DNA from 4 places in the Mesorhizobium sp. C120A genome. Region 1 is predicted to be linked to each of the others. Evidence: predicted binding sites of a transcription regulator. Region 1 holds the regulator's gene; each other region holds the start of a gene.
The links. The regulator LexA, encoded in region 1, represses DNA repair genes until DNA is damaged. The targets are predictions, from matches to a motif close to TGTTCNNNNTGTGTTCNG.

Region 1 (3,209 bases):
GCTGGATGACGAGCAGACCTCGAAGACGGAAGCGGCCTATCGCCTGCTCAGGCGCGATATTCTTGCGACCCGGCTGGCGCCTGCCGCGCCGTTGAAGCTGAGCACGCTGCGCAACACCTACGGCATCGGCTGGACGCCGTTGCGCGAGGCGCTGTCGCGGCTGGAGGCGGAACGGCTTGTGACCGCCATCAGCAACCGCGGGTTTGCGGTCGCTCCCGTCTCTCGGGCGGAGCTCGAGGATTTGGCGCGTGCGCGGCTGGTGGTCGAACTGCCCCTGCTGGTGGAATCGATCGAGGAGGGCGACCGTGAGTGGGAAGACGCGGTCGTTGCCGCCCACTATCGTCTCTCACGGTGCGGGTCTGTTCTCGACGATCCATCGGATGATGCGGTCGACGCGTGGTACGAAAAACACGATGCCTTCCATGCGGCGCTGCTCAGTGCCGCGACATCCAGCTGGCTGCTGCGCTTCAATGCGACGATTTCCGACCAATTGCATCGCCATCACCGCTTTCTGGGTCTGGCCCCGACGCTGCGCGCCGCCGCCGGCCGCACGGATGGCCACCGGAAGGCCGTGGCGGCCCTGCGCGACGCCGTGGCGATCGAACACCATACCGCCCTGATGGAAGCGGCCCTCGATCGCGACGTCGAACGTGCGAAAACTCTGATGACCGCTCACATCGGCTACACGCTGCAGGTCTATGCCCAGAGTGAACCCGGCGCGGATGCTGCGCAGCCCCGTCCGAAAAGGAAGCGGCGATCGTAGCCGACGACGCAGGGCACTTTGTCTTCGTTTCACCCCGTTGCCGGCCAACGACTACGAGCGGCGCTCGCAGCGCCGAACGTTACGCTGAACAAAACGTCAACACATTCATTAAACTTTAAAAGGTTGCGGAACACAACTGGAACAGATAGGGTTTGTTCTGGGTTTGTTTTTTCTGATTCTGGTTTCAGAACCCTTGGGGGCCGCGATGCTGACGCGCAAACAACATGAGCTTCTGATGTTCATCCATGAACGCCTGAAGGAGAGCGGAATCCCGCCGTCCTTCGACGAGATGAAGGAAGCGCTCGACCTCGCCTCCAAGTCCGGCATCCACCGCCTGATCACGGCGCTTGAGGAGCGCGGTTTCATTCGCCGGCTGCCGAACCGGGCGCGCGCGCTGGAAGTGCTGCGGCTGCCCGACTCGATCGCACCAGGCCTCAATGCGGCGAGGAAGTTTTCGCCGAGCGTCATTCAGGGCAGTCTTGGTCAAACCGGCCAAGGGCAAGGCGGCCAAGGACAAGGCGCGTTGGGCCAAGGCGGTCTCGGCCGCCAGATCAAGCCGGGCTCGCCGTCGCGTTCGATGTCGGCCGGCAATGACGATGCCGTTTCCGCGATTTCAATCCCGGTTATGGGACGCATCGCCGCCGGCGTGCCGATCGACGCCATCCAGCATCAGACCCATTCGATCTCGGTGCCGCCCGATATGATCATGGGCGGCGAACACTACGCGCTCGAGGTCAAGGGCGATTCGATGATCGAGGCCGGCATTTTCGATGGCGACACGGTCATCATCCGCAATGCCGACACAGCCAGCCCCGGCGAGATCGTGGTGGCGTTGGTCGACGATGAGGAAGCGACCCTGAAACGCTTCCGCCGCAAGGGCGCCTCGATCGCCCTGGAAGCCGCCAACCCGGCCTACGAGACCCGCATTTTTGGACCGGACAGGGTGAAGGTGCAGGGCAAGCTTGTCGGATTGATCCGGCGCTACTGAGCCGGCTTGGGTTTGTACTTTTCACGCTGGTTGTAAGGCGGCAGGCCGCGCGCTTCGCGGGAGAAGCGGCGTTGCTCGTGCCAGGGGCGATACGGCTTGTCGACGGCGAAGCGGATGGTTGGCGCTGCAGCTGCCGATTGCGGATCGAAGAAGACGGCGGCGCTGCCGTCGCGGGCCAGCTGTTTCTTCGTCACGACCAGCACCAGCGGGTCGCGGCACGGATTGTAGGCGGTGGCGTCATCGATGACGATCAGGCTCGCGAAGGCACAGGCCGGCCGCGCCGTCTTGCGGTCTTTCGCAAGCGCTACAATGGCTCCGGAAGGGTGCCGGGCGATACAGAGATCGCCGGTGCAATAGAAGGGCGAGCCGGGCGGCAGATCGAGCGGATCGAGATCGAACCGCGTATCTGTTGCCTCGAAAATCTCAGGTGGGATAATGGTTTTGGCCCGCAGCGCCCGTTTCCAATTGTCCGTGGTGAATTCGTTGGAGCGTTCGCGGTTGAGGGCGAGTTCGCCGCCACCGATCGGCATGGCCACCAGATGCGCATCCTCGGATATGAGCACGTCGGGCGTAAGCACCTGCGGCACCGTCAACAGGCCGGCCAGCGCGAAAGGCACGGCCGCCAACCTGAGCCAGGTGGTGGCCATGGTGGCGATGACGAGGGCGACCGCCACCAACAGCACCGAGCGGATGGAGATCAGCCCGACGGCGTCGACCGGCGAGCGCTCGGAAATCCAGGCCGATATAGCGATCATCGCCATCAGACCCTTGCCCATCACATAGAGGAACGGCCCGTCGGCGCCGAACGGCATCGCCAGTGCGCTGAGCACGGCAAAAGGCATGACGATCAACGAAACAATCGGCATCACGGCCAGATTGGCGATCAGGCTGAGCGGCGACACACGCTGAAAATGCCAGATGGCGAACAGCAAGGTTGCACTGCCGGCGATGATCGAGGTCATGGCGAGGCCGCCCATGGCCAGCGCGAATTTTCGCGACAGGAAGCCGACGAAGGAGCGCTTTGCCGGCGGCGTTCTCACCTTGTCGGCGCGGTAATCGGCCCAGCCGGCATAGGCGCCGACAAGGGCGGCGGTGGCAGCAAACGACATCTGGAAGCTGGGACCGACCACCTCGTGCGGCGACACCAGGATGACGGCAATGGCGGAGATCGCCAGATTGCGCATGGTGAGTGCGGCGCGATCAAACAGCACGGCGACAAGCATGACCGCCAGCATGATGAAGCTGCGCTCGGCGGCAACCACGACGCCTGAAATGACGAGATAGGCGGCGATGGAGACGAGTGCTGCCACTGCTGCATATTTCTTGACTGGGCGGCGCGAAGAGAAATCGGGAAACAGCGCAAAGGCGCCACGCAGCAACGCCATGATGGTGCCGGCAACCAGCGCCATGTGCAGGCCGGAGATGGAGATGATGTGGTAGATGCCGGTGCGCCGCATC
Region 2 (3,209 bases), 510 kb from region 1:
ATGCCGGTGGTGCCGAGATTGTTGCCCAGCACATAGAAGGATTTGTCGGTCAGCGGATTGACGTTGGCGATCTCCGGATCGCCGATGACGATCTGGTAGAAGGCGGCATTGGTCATGACCGTCTTCGGCTTGCCCTTGGCTACCTTGATCGACGCATTCGTTGTCGACGAGACATGGACGATATCGTTGTCGGCCTTGGCTGGCGCACTGAGGCCGAGCATTGCGGCCGCGGCCAGGCAAGCCCCCACCGCAAGCGCCCGCATTGGGCGCAGCCCTTTCGTAGTTCGAAATGCATGAAGTCCCGACATCTGTCCCGTCCCTCGCCCGGTCCCCACCGGCAGTTATTGCTGGTCCCGCGCAGGAACCTGGTATTCTTCGACCTGCGTGCCGCGCGTCACGATGATCGTCTTGAATTTCGGCTTCTCAGGCTCCTTGGTCGCGGCAGTGAACAGCGCGCCGGCAGCGGCCTGGACGCCGGAGGCGACCGATCCGCCGAAGGACGAGATGGTGGTGACGCCGTCCCTGGCGGCCCCTCCGTCTGCGGCCGAGCGGAGCGACAGCGACAAGGTGCCGACGGTGCGGGCAAGCGCCACTTTCTGCGCGCCTTCGGTCGTCACCTCGATGGTGACGGAATTGGCGATCTGCGGTGTGGTCTGGCGCTCGTCGGCGCCCTGCCCCACGGTCAGCACCTTGGCGTCGGAGACGACAATCTCGGAGGTAACGGTCGATCCGGCAGCGCCCTGCGCGTTCTTGGCCACTTCCTGGATTTCGCCCGCATCGCGTGTCAGCACCACGTCGACCCGGTCGCCCGGCATGACGAAGCCGCCGACACCGGCGATCTCGTCGGTGCGGATTGTCACCGCCCGCATGCCGGGCGTCATCATGTTTGATAGCGTCGCGCGGCCGTTCGGCCCCGACAATTTGCTGATCAGCACCGGCTCGTTGACCTCGATCGGCGACAATACCACGCGGCTGCCTTCGGCGAGCAATGCATTGACTGTGGTGAACGCGCCCTGCGGCACCGAATCCTCGGACCATGGGATTTCGCTGAGCTGCGCCCGGTCAAGCTCCATGCCGTAACGCAGCGGCGCGTTGGCCACCACTATGGTCTTGAAGACGACCTTGGGGACGGCGGGCGCCGGGATCGACGCCGTTTTCTCTTCGGCACCGGCCTTGGCCTGGCTTTTCACCCAGAAATCCGCGGCAAAGATTGAAATCGCGCCGAAGACGGCAGCGATGCCAATCATCGTTATGGCCTTGCCCCTCACAACCAACCCCTGACATTCGTGGTCTTTTGTTTTGTTGGAGCGACGCTAGGCCGCTTTGTTAAAGATTCAGGAATCGCGGCCGCTCCGCACGGACCTATTTCCGCCGGCTTGGTTATCGAAAGGTTTTAGGATAAGAAGGGTTTAATCCCCGAACGTAACAGGAACTTCCGTCGCTTGGCGCCGAAAAGCGTGGCAGTATCGACGGGTGATTCGCGGCACGGATTCTATGGTAGGCATGGACGACAACAACGATCTTTTCGGCAATCTGGAAAAGCAGCCCCAACCGGCTCGGACACCTTCGCGCCCGACCGACCCGCTGGTGCAGGCCACGAAGCGTCCTGCCGCGACCAAGGACGGCAGCGAGGGCTATAGCGCCGCCGACATCGAGGTGCTGGAGGGGCTGGAGCCGGTGCGGCGCCGTCCCGGCATGTATATTGGCGGCACCGACGACAAGGCGATGCACCATCTGTTTGCCGAGGTCATCGATAATTCGATGGACGAGGCGGTCGCCGGCCATGCCACCTTCATCGATGTCGAGCTGTCGGCCGACGGGTTTCTGACCGTTACCGACAATGGCCGCGGCATCCCGGTCGATCCGCATCCGAAATTCAAGAAGCCGGCGCTCGAAGTCATCATGACGACGCTGCATTCGGGCGGCAAGTTCGATAGCAAGGTCTATGAGACCTCCGGCGGTCTGCACGGTGTCGGCGTCTCGGTCGTCAATGCGCTGTCGGACCATCTCGAAGTCGAAGTCGCGCGCGGTCGCCAGCTTTACCGTCAAAGGTTCTCGCGCGGCGTTCCGGTGAGCGGGCTGGAGCAGCTCGGCGAAGTGCACAACCGGCGCGGCACCAAAATCCGCTTCCATCCCGACGAGCAGATTTTCGGCAAGGGCGCCGCCTTCGAGCCGGCGCGGCTCTATCGCATGACCCGCTCGAAAGCCTATCTGTTCGGCGGCGTCGAGATCCGCTGGAGCTGCGACCCATCGCTGATCAAGGAAAAGGACCAGACGCCGGCCAAGGCGGAGTTCCATTTCCCCGGCGGCTTGAAGGACTATCTCAAGGCATCGCTCGGCGATGATTTCCAGGTGACCCGCGAAATCTTCGCCGGCAAGAGCGAGAAGCAGGGCGGCCACGGTTCGCTGGAATGGGCGGTGACCTGGTTCGGCGGTGACGGCTTCGTCAACTCCTACTGCAACACCATCCCGACCGGCGAAGGCGGCACGCATGAGGCCGGCTTTCGCAATGTGCTGACGCGCGGGCTTCGGGCCTATGCCGACCTGGTCGGCAACAAGCGCGCCTCGATCGTCACCTCCGAAGACGTGATGATCTCGGCGGCAGGCATGCTGTCGGTGTTTATTCGCGAGCCGGAATTCGTCGGCCAGACCAAGGACAGGCTGGCAACGATCGAAGCCATTCGCATTGTCGAGACCGCCATCCGCGATCCCTTCGACCACTGGCTGGCCGACAATCCGCAGGAAGCCTCCAAGCTGCTGGAATGGGTGATTGCGCGCGCCGACGAGCGGGTGCGCCGGCGCCAGGAAAAGGAAGTGTCGCGCAAGAGCGCGGTGCGCAAGCTGCGCCTTCCCGGCAAGCTCGCCGACTGCACGCAGAATGCCGCCGCGGGCGCCGAACTGTTCATCGTCGAAGGCGACTCGGCCGGCGGCTCGGCCAAGCAGGCGCGCGACCGCGCCAGCCAGGCGGTGCTGCCGCTGCGCGGAAAAATCCTCAACGTCGCCAGCGCCGGCAACGACAAGCTAGCCGCCAATCAGCAGATTTCGGACCTGATTCAGGCGCTCGGTTGCGGCACGCGCTCGAAATACCGCGACGAGGATTTGCGCTACGACCGCGTGATCATCATGACCGACGCCGACGTCGACGGCGCTCACATAGCCTCGCTGCTGATCACCTTCTTCTACCAGGAAATGCCGAACCTGGTGAATGG
Region 3 (3,209 bases), 2.5 Mb from region 1:
GCAGTCAGTTTCGAGAAGATCGCCGCCGCGCTCACGGACCGCTACAATGGTCGCTTTGACGGAAATAATGTCGCCGGGTTGAGAGCCCAACAGGACCTCGCGGACCAGCTCCTTGGCCGTTTGCTGCGTAGGCCGAACAGGTGCTTGAATGTCCATCCCATCCTCCCAGAGAGATAGAACCTCAATCAGCTATTCTGTGGGTCACTTTCCGAAAAAGGCAAGAGTCGGAAACGTACAAAGTAGGTTCCCGCAAACACCGCCCTACGATGGCTAAATCCCGCGACAGGCGCTGATTTGCACCTCACCGTGTCAGCTGCCGACGCGACCATAAGGAGCGAGGGCCCGCCTCTCTCCCAAGTTCTCACGGACGAACGCGAACAACGGTCTTGCCCGCGCGTCGGTCCGTTGAGTTGAAGGTGCCGATGGCATCATCCAAGCTCGAAACCTTGCCGATGTTCGTCCGCAGTCGTCCATCGCGGATCCGCTGCACTATCTCAGAAAGCTGGGCTCGATCAGCCTCGACGACGAAGTCAACCGCCAGGCCGTCTGCAGGTCGAATATCCGTTGGTCCGACGACTGTGACAAGGATACCTCCGGCCCGGACGAGCGTTGCGGATCGCTTCTGGACATCGCCGCCGACGACATCGAACACCAGATCGACGCCGCCGACATCTTCAAGGGTGTCTTTTGCGAGGTCGAGGAATTCATTTGCACCGAAGTCGAGCGCTTTCTGGCGGTCGGCGGCCCGCCCGGTGCCGATCACATAGGCTCCGGCCTCCCTGGCAAGCTGCGCCACCATCGAACCGACGGCACCGGCAGCGCCATGCGCGAGAACGCTCTGCCCGGCCTTGATGCGGCCATGCTGAAACAGCCCCTGCCATGCGGTTAGGCCGGAGATCGGCAGGCTAGCGCCCACCGTAAAGTCGACATCGCCGGGCAGCGGCGCGAGGTTACGGGCCTCCATGGCAACATACTCGGCGAGGGTGCCGTCGCGATGCCAGTCAGCGAGGCCGAACACCCGCTGACCGATAGAAAGCCCCGTAGTGCCGTAGCCGAGCGCAGTGACCACACCAGCCAGTTCGTGGCCGAGGATCGAAGAGGTCCGGTCACGGAAGGCTCGGTCGGCCCACGTCGAGGGCCACTCCAGTTCGGTGTTGACGAATCCTGCCGCATGAACCTGTACGACCACGTCGTTAATTGCCGCCCGAGGCTCGGGCAACTCCACCAACTTCATCCCGGCCGTTCCTGCAGTCTGGTCCGTCGCTACGATTGCTTTCATGGGGCGTCTCCTCACCGTTGGGGTAAATTGCGGGCGCGGAGGATCTTTCGATGTCTCGCGCAGAGTTGGCGTTGAGTTCATCGTTGGCGACCGCGAGCGGAAGCTAAGCAATCTCGTCGGATTCTTCCAGCACGGGTAAACTTGCGTTCGTGAACACCCCTGCCATCGCAATCTCAGACACTTCAAGCATGTGGAACAAAAGCAGATCAAATACGTTGTGCCGTTCCCAACATGGAGAGCGTCATGCAAACTACACCCCGAGCCAAAGGCGAAGCTATCAGCAAGGATCCTGACGAATGGACGACGGGAGACGAGCCAATGACTCCGTCGCAAGCTTCCTACTTGAAAACATTATGTGAGCAGGCGGGCGACGACAGAAGCTACGCCGAAGATCTAAGCAAAGCCGAGGCCTCGAAGCGAATCGACGCGCTAAGGACTGAGCTCAAGCTCTAAAGGCGCTGGGAGACCTACGACAGGTTGGTCAGTTTTGCGGTATTTGGCCTCTGATCTGGACGGTCGTATTAGTGAAGGTGGTAGAGTTTGCTAAGGATCTTCAATTCTCCTGCGATCTTGAGCAGAAGATAGTCGGTGAACCTTGTGGTTCCAAATTCGTCCTCGACCTTCGCAGTGGCTGCATCGCCCGTAATGTCGAGCGATGCGACTGCCCAGTTGGGGCTGGTGTTCGGCGGCAAGGCCGCACTCATCACCTCGCCGACATAGGCATCGACACTCAGCCATGGAGCTCGAAGAGATCGCGGCTATCTACCCGCTCTATCAGCAAACCGGGTATGGGCGGAAAGTGGGCGTAGGCCGACCATGTGGTTGTCGACGCCGAGATGCGCAGTGCTGGTATCGGCGCCAAACTGATGGGGCGGATCGAGAAGGAAGCAGCGCGTTTCGGCTGCGACATCACCCGCATCTCGATACGAGCGCACACACAAATTCTACAGCCTAAACGGTTAGGCCGATGATGCGCTCGTTCTGGTCAGCCACTGAGTGCGTGGGCCGAGGCAGAGTTCCCACAATATGCTGCGCACAAAGTAGCGACAGAGCGGGCCTAGAAGCGACATAGCGCCGGGTGTGAACGCGAACGCAGCCGGCGCCCGAATGCGTTCAGCGAGCGCCGTCGCGTCCACCTTGCCTTTCTTTGACGGCCCTGTGTTCAGCTTCCCACGGCAACGCGTGGAAGTCGGGCTGGTGCCCCGCTTCACGGTAGCCAGCCTGAGTGAGTAACTTGCTTTGTCCCGCTCCACAACGCAAACAAACGGCGGATTCCCCAAGCACCTATAAACGCCTACAGCTTTTTCCATGCGACAGGTGTGCTGCGGGTGCTCGAAGATGTCGTCCTTCATTGCGATGACAGAACAGGGAGCGAGGACAACTCTTTTTTTGATTGCAGAGAGAGTCTGAGCGGGCTTACTAGTGAGGGGTTTGCCATCGCTTTGAGGAGGCTGCGATGGTTGCAACGCCCATAGATATCGCTCAAGCGGCCACTACGGCCACCTTGCTGATGCGCCTTCGTCAACGTCATCGCGATGACGTGGCGCGAGGCTGGGAAGATGCCGACCCTTCTACTGTTGCCGTCTCCCGTACGCCTGAGTGTCAATGGCGCGATTTAGCCAAGGCCCTGGTGCACGATTGGTTCGAGCTGATCGAAACTGGCTTGGTGGATTGGATCGTCAGCAAGTAGCCGCTGCCCGCCAGCGGCCCAGCAGCCGTCTGCGGGACTTTGCAGCGGGCGCGCTGGGCCTGACCGGTGGGGCGGTGTGGTATCCGCCGGCTGGCGAACATATGCGCCTCCGGTTGTGTGCGTCAAGTTCTGCAAAATGGGCGATCATGATGCTGGTCATGCGGCTTGGCGCAGAGCGAGCTTCTTGTGCTCGCGCAGGTCGTCCATGTTGATGTATCGGTTGGCCTCCATCCAGTTTTC
Region 4 (3,209 bases), 480 kb from region 1:
GCCATGCTTTCTGGCGTTGTAGGTCGGGATGTTCTCCATCGGGCCGGGACGGTAGAGCGCCACCAGCGCGATGATGTCCTCGATGCAGTCGGGCCGCATGCCGATCAGCGCCTTGCGCATGCCGGCACTTTCCACCTGGAACACACCGACCACTTCGCCGCGCGACAGCATGGCGTAGGTTTCAGGATCGTCGAGCGGGATCGTCGCCAGGTCGATCTCGATGCCGCGCCGGCGGATCAGCTTCACCGCCGTCTCCAGCACCGTCAGCGTCTTCAGGCCGAGGAAGTCGAATTTTACGAGCCCGGCCTGCTCGACATATTTCATGTTGAACTGGGTGACCGGCATGTCGGAGCGCGGATCGCGGTACATCGGCACCAGTTCCGACAAGGGCCGGTCGCCGATGACGATGCCGGCGGCGTGCGTCGAAGCGTGGCGGTAGAGCCCTTCCAGCTTTTGCGCCATATCGAGCAGCGTCTGCACGATTGGCTCCTTCTCGGCCTCCTCGGCAAAGCGCGGCTCGTTGGCGATGGCATCCGCCAGCTTGACCGGATTGGCGGGGTTCTGCGGCACCATTTTGGAGAGCTTGTCGACTTGGCCGTAAGGCATTTGCAGCACGCGGCCGACGTCGCGCAGCACCGCGCGCGCCTGCAGCGTACCGAAGGTGATGATCTGCCCAACCTGGTCGCGGCCATATTTCTGCTGGACGTAGCGGATGACCTCTTCGCGCCGGTCCTGGCAGAAGTCGATGTCGAAGTCGGGCATCGACACGCGGTCGGGGTTGAGGAAGCGCTCGAACAGCAGCGAGAAGCGCAGCGGATCGATGTCGGTGATGGTCGTGGAATAAGCGACCAGCGATCCGGCGCCCGAACCACGGCCCGGCCCGACCGGAATGCCTTGCGCCTTGGCCCATTTGATGAAGTCGGCGACGATCAGGAAATAGCCGGGAAACTTCATCTTCTCGATGATGGAGAGTTCGAAATCGAGCCGCTCGCGGTATTGTTCGACCGTGTAGCCGGAAGTGGGCCCATGCGCAGCCAGCCGCGCCTCCAGCCCCTCATGCGCCTGCCGGCGTAGCTCATCGGCCTCCGCTTTCAGCGCCACCTCATTGTCGGCGACATCGCCGCCGGTAAAGCGTGGCAGGATCGGATTGCGGGTCTTGGGATAATAGGAACAGCGCAGCGCGATCTCGACGGTGTTGTCGATCGCTTCCGGCAGGTCGGCGAACAGCCGCGCCATATCCGCCTGGCTGCGCAGGAAATTGTCCGAAGTCAGCCGGCGACGGTTGTCGGCGGCAACCACCGAACCCTCGGCAATGGCGATCAGAGCATCATGCGCGTCATAGTCGTCGCGGGCGGCGAAGAACGCCTCATTCGTGGCGACCAGCGGCAGATCATGGATATAGGCAAGGTCGACCGATGATTTCTCGATAGCGCGGTCATAACCGGAAACACGGTCCAGCTCGACATAGAGCCGGTCGCCGAACAGCGCCTTGAGTGCCAGAAGCCGCGTCTCGGCAAGATCTCGGCGATCCTCCTTCAGCGCCCGGCCGATCGGGCCGCGCGGCCCGCCGCTGAGGCAGATCAGGCCATCGCTATGGCCTTCCAGCATTGCTGACGTCAGATGCACGGGCTCGCCCGGCGGCGTCTCCAGATAGACCTGGCTGACCAGCCTGACGAGGTTGCTGTAGCCGGCCTCGGTGGCGGCGAGCAGCACCACGGCGTGCATCTCCGGACCATGGCGGCGGCGGTCGCGCTGCGCGTCGCTGGTCTCGCCGGAAAAGGCGAGATCGATCTGGCAACCGATAATCGGCTGGATGCCTTCCTTCACCGCCTTCTGGGCAAATTCCAGCGCGCCGAACAGATTGTTTGTGTCGGTGACTGCGATTGCCGGGCACTCGTCCTTGACTGCATGACCGACAACGGCGGCGACCTGCAAGGCGCCCTCGAGCAGCGAATACGCCGAATGCACGCGCAGATGGATGAACGGCCGCGCCGGTGCCTCCGGGCGCGCAGCAGCGAGCGCTGCTTCGCGCCTCAGGGGATCGCGTGGAAGTTTGTCATCCGCCATGATGTTTCAAATTGCTCGAAGGGCTTTGAGTCGATGGAGATGTATTGTCCCGGACCGGGCGATGCCAGTCCAGCACAAATGACCACCGACCACAGGCTTCCGTACCCAGCCGCACGGCTCAGAGATTGTTCGAAATTCGCTCTGGCGAGTCATAATGATGGTGGTTTCGAGAACCGGAGCGCAGCGGCCATTGGTCCGTGAGCACGGGAAGCGCAGAAACCACCTTCAGATGGCCGCCGGAGTAGAATTTCCAAACAATCTCTAGGCGAACTCCATGATCACCGCATCGACAGCCAGGCTGTCACCCGGCTTGGCGTTGAGCTTCGACACGACAAGATCGCGGTCGGCGCGCAGCACGTTTTCCATCTTCATCGCCTCGACCACGGCCAGCGTCTCGCCGGCCTTGACCTCCTGCCCCTCGGCAACCGCGATCGACACGACCAGGCCCGGCATCGGGCAAAGCAGCATCTTGGACGTGTCCGGCGCCACCTTCTCCGGCATCAGCCTTTCCAGCTCCGCCGTGCGCGGCAGCATGGCGCGCGCCGTCACCGACATGCCTTTCCAGGCAATGCGCAGGCCGTTCGGCGCCGGCCTGATCTGCGCCGTGACCTTGCGGGCACCGACAGTGCCGCGCCAGATGAGGTCGCCCGGCCGCCAGTCGGACGCCACGGTCAGCGCTTTGCCGCCATCGACCGACAGATCGATTTCCATCGGAATGGAGATCATGCCCTCGATGATCGAAGCCTGGAGATAGTCGTCGCCGAGCTTCACCACCCAATCGCGCTTGAGTGCGCCCGAATGCGGCGCCAGCCGCCCGCCCAGCCGGTCAAGCCGATCGCGGCGCAGAAGCTCGACCGCGGTGGCGATCGCCGCCAGCACTGCCTTTTCATCGCCATTGGGCACGATCGGCGCGAAGCCGTCAGGATATTCCTCGGCGATGAAGCCCGTCGATATCCGCCCCTCGCGCCAGCGCGGATGCTGCATCAGCGCCGCCAGGAACGGGATGTTGTGCTCGATGCCGTCGACGACGAAACTGTCCAGCGCTTCCGACATGGCATCGATGGCCTCGATACGCGTGGGCGCCCAGGTGCAGAGTTTTGCCACCATCGGATCATAGAACATCGAAATCTCGGAGCCTTCGG

Region 2: a site for LexA is predicted at 1,417-1,434, ahead of parE (DNA topoisomerase IV subunit B). Genes of this name have one in related genera too.
Region 3: a site for LexA is predicted at 1,471-1,488, ahead of NL532_RS31000 (DUF3072 domain-containing protein). Genes of this name have one in related genera too.
Region 4: a site for LexA is predicted at 2,194-2,211, ahead of dnaE (DNA polymerase III subunit alpha). Genes of this name have one in related genera too.

Annotation. Positions count from the first base shown of each region.
Region 1 is NZ_CP100476.1:3,884,100-3,887,308, forward strand. Features, by position in the region: gene NL532_RS18825 (GntR family transcriptional regulator) at 1-763, shown strand, start outside; gene lexA (transcriptional repressor LexA) at 969-1,751, shown strand; gene NL532_RS18835 (ComEC/Rec2 family competence protein) at 1,745-3,209, opposite strand, start outside.
Region 2 is NZ_CP100476.1:3,375,221-3,378,429, reverse strand. Features, by position in the region: gene NL532_RS16215 (type II and III secretion system protein family protein) at 1-221, opposite strand, end outside; gene cpaB (Flp pilus assembly protein CpaB) at 342-1,247, opposite strand; gene parE (DNA topoisomerase IV subunit B) at 1,504-3,209, shown strand, end outside.
Region 3 is NZ_CP100476.1:6,398,744-6,401,952, reverse strand. Features, by position in the region: gene NL532_RS31010 (hypothetical protein) at 1-156, opposite strand, end outside; gene NL532_RS31005 (NADP-dependent oxidoreductase) at 362-1,279, opposite strand; gene NL532_RS31000 (DUF3072 domain-containing protein) at 1,523-1,732, shown strand; gene NL532_RS30995 (nuclear transport factor 2 family protein) at 1,801-1,983, opposite strand; gene NL532_RS32355 (GNAT family N-acetyltransferase) at 2,098-2,250, shown strand; gene NL532_RS30990 (hypothetical protein) at 2,736-2,969, shown strand; gene NL532_RS30985 (IS256 family transposase) at 3,126-3,209, opposite strand, start outside.
Region 4 is NZ_CP100476.1:3,399,445-3,402,653, reverse strand. Features, by position in the region: gene dnaE (DNA polymerase III subunit alpha) at 1-2,067, opposite strand, end outside; gene NL532_RS16310 (acetyl-CoA carboxylase biotin carboxylase subunit) at 2,329-3,209, opposite strand, start outside.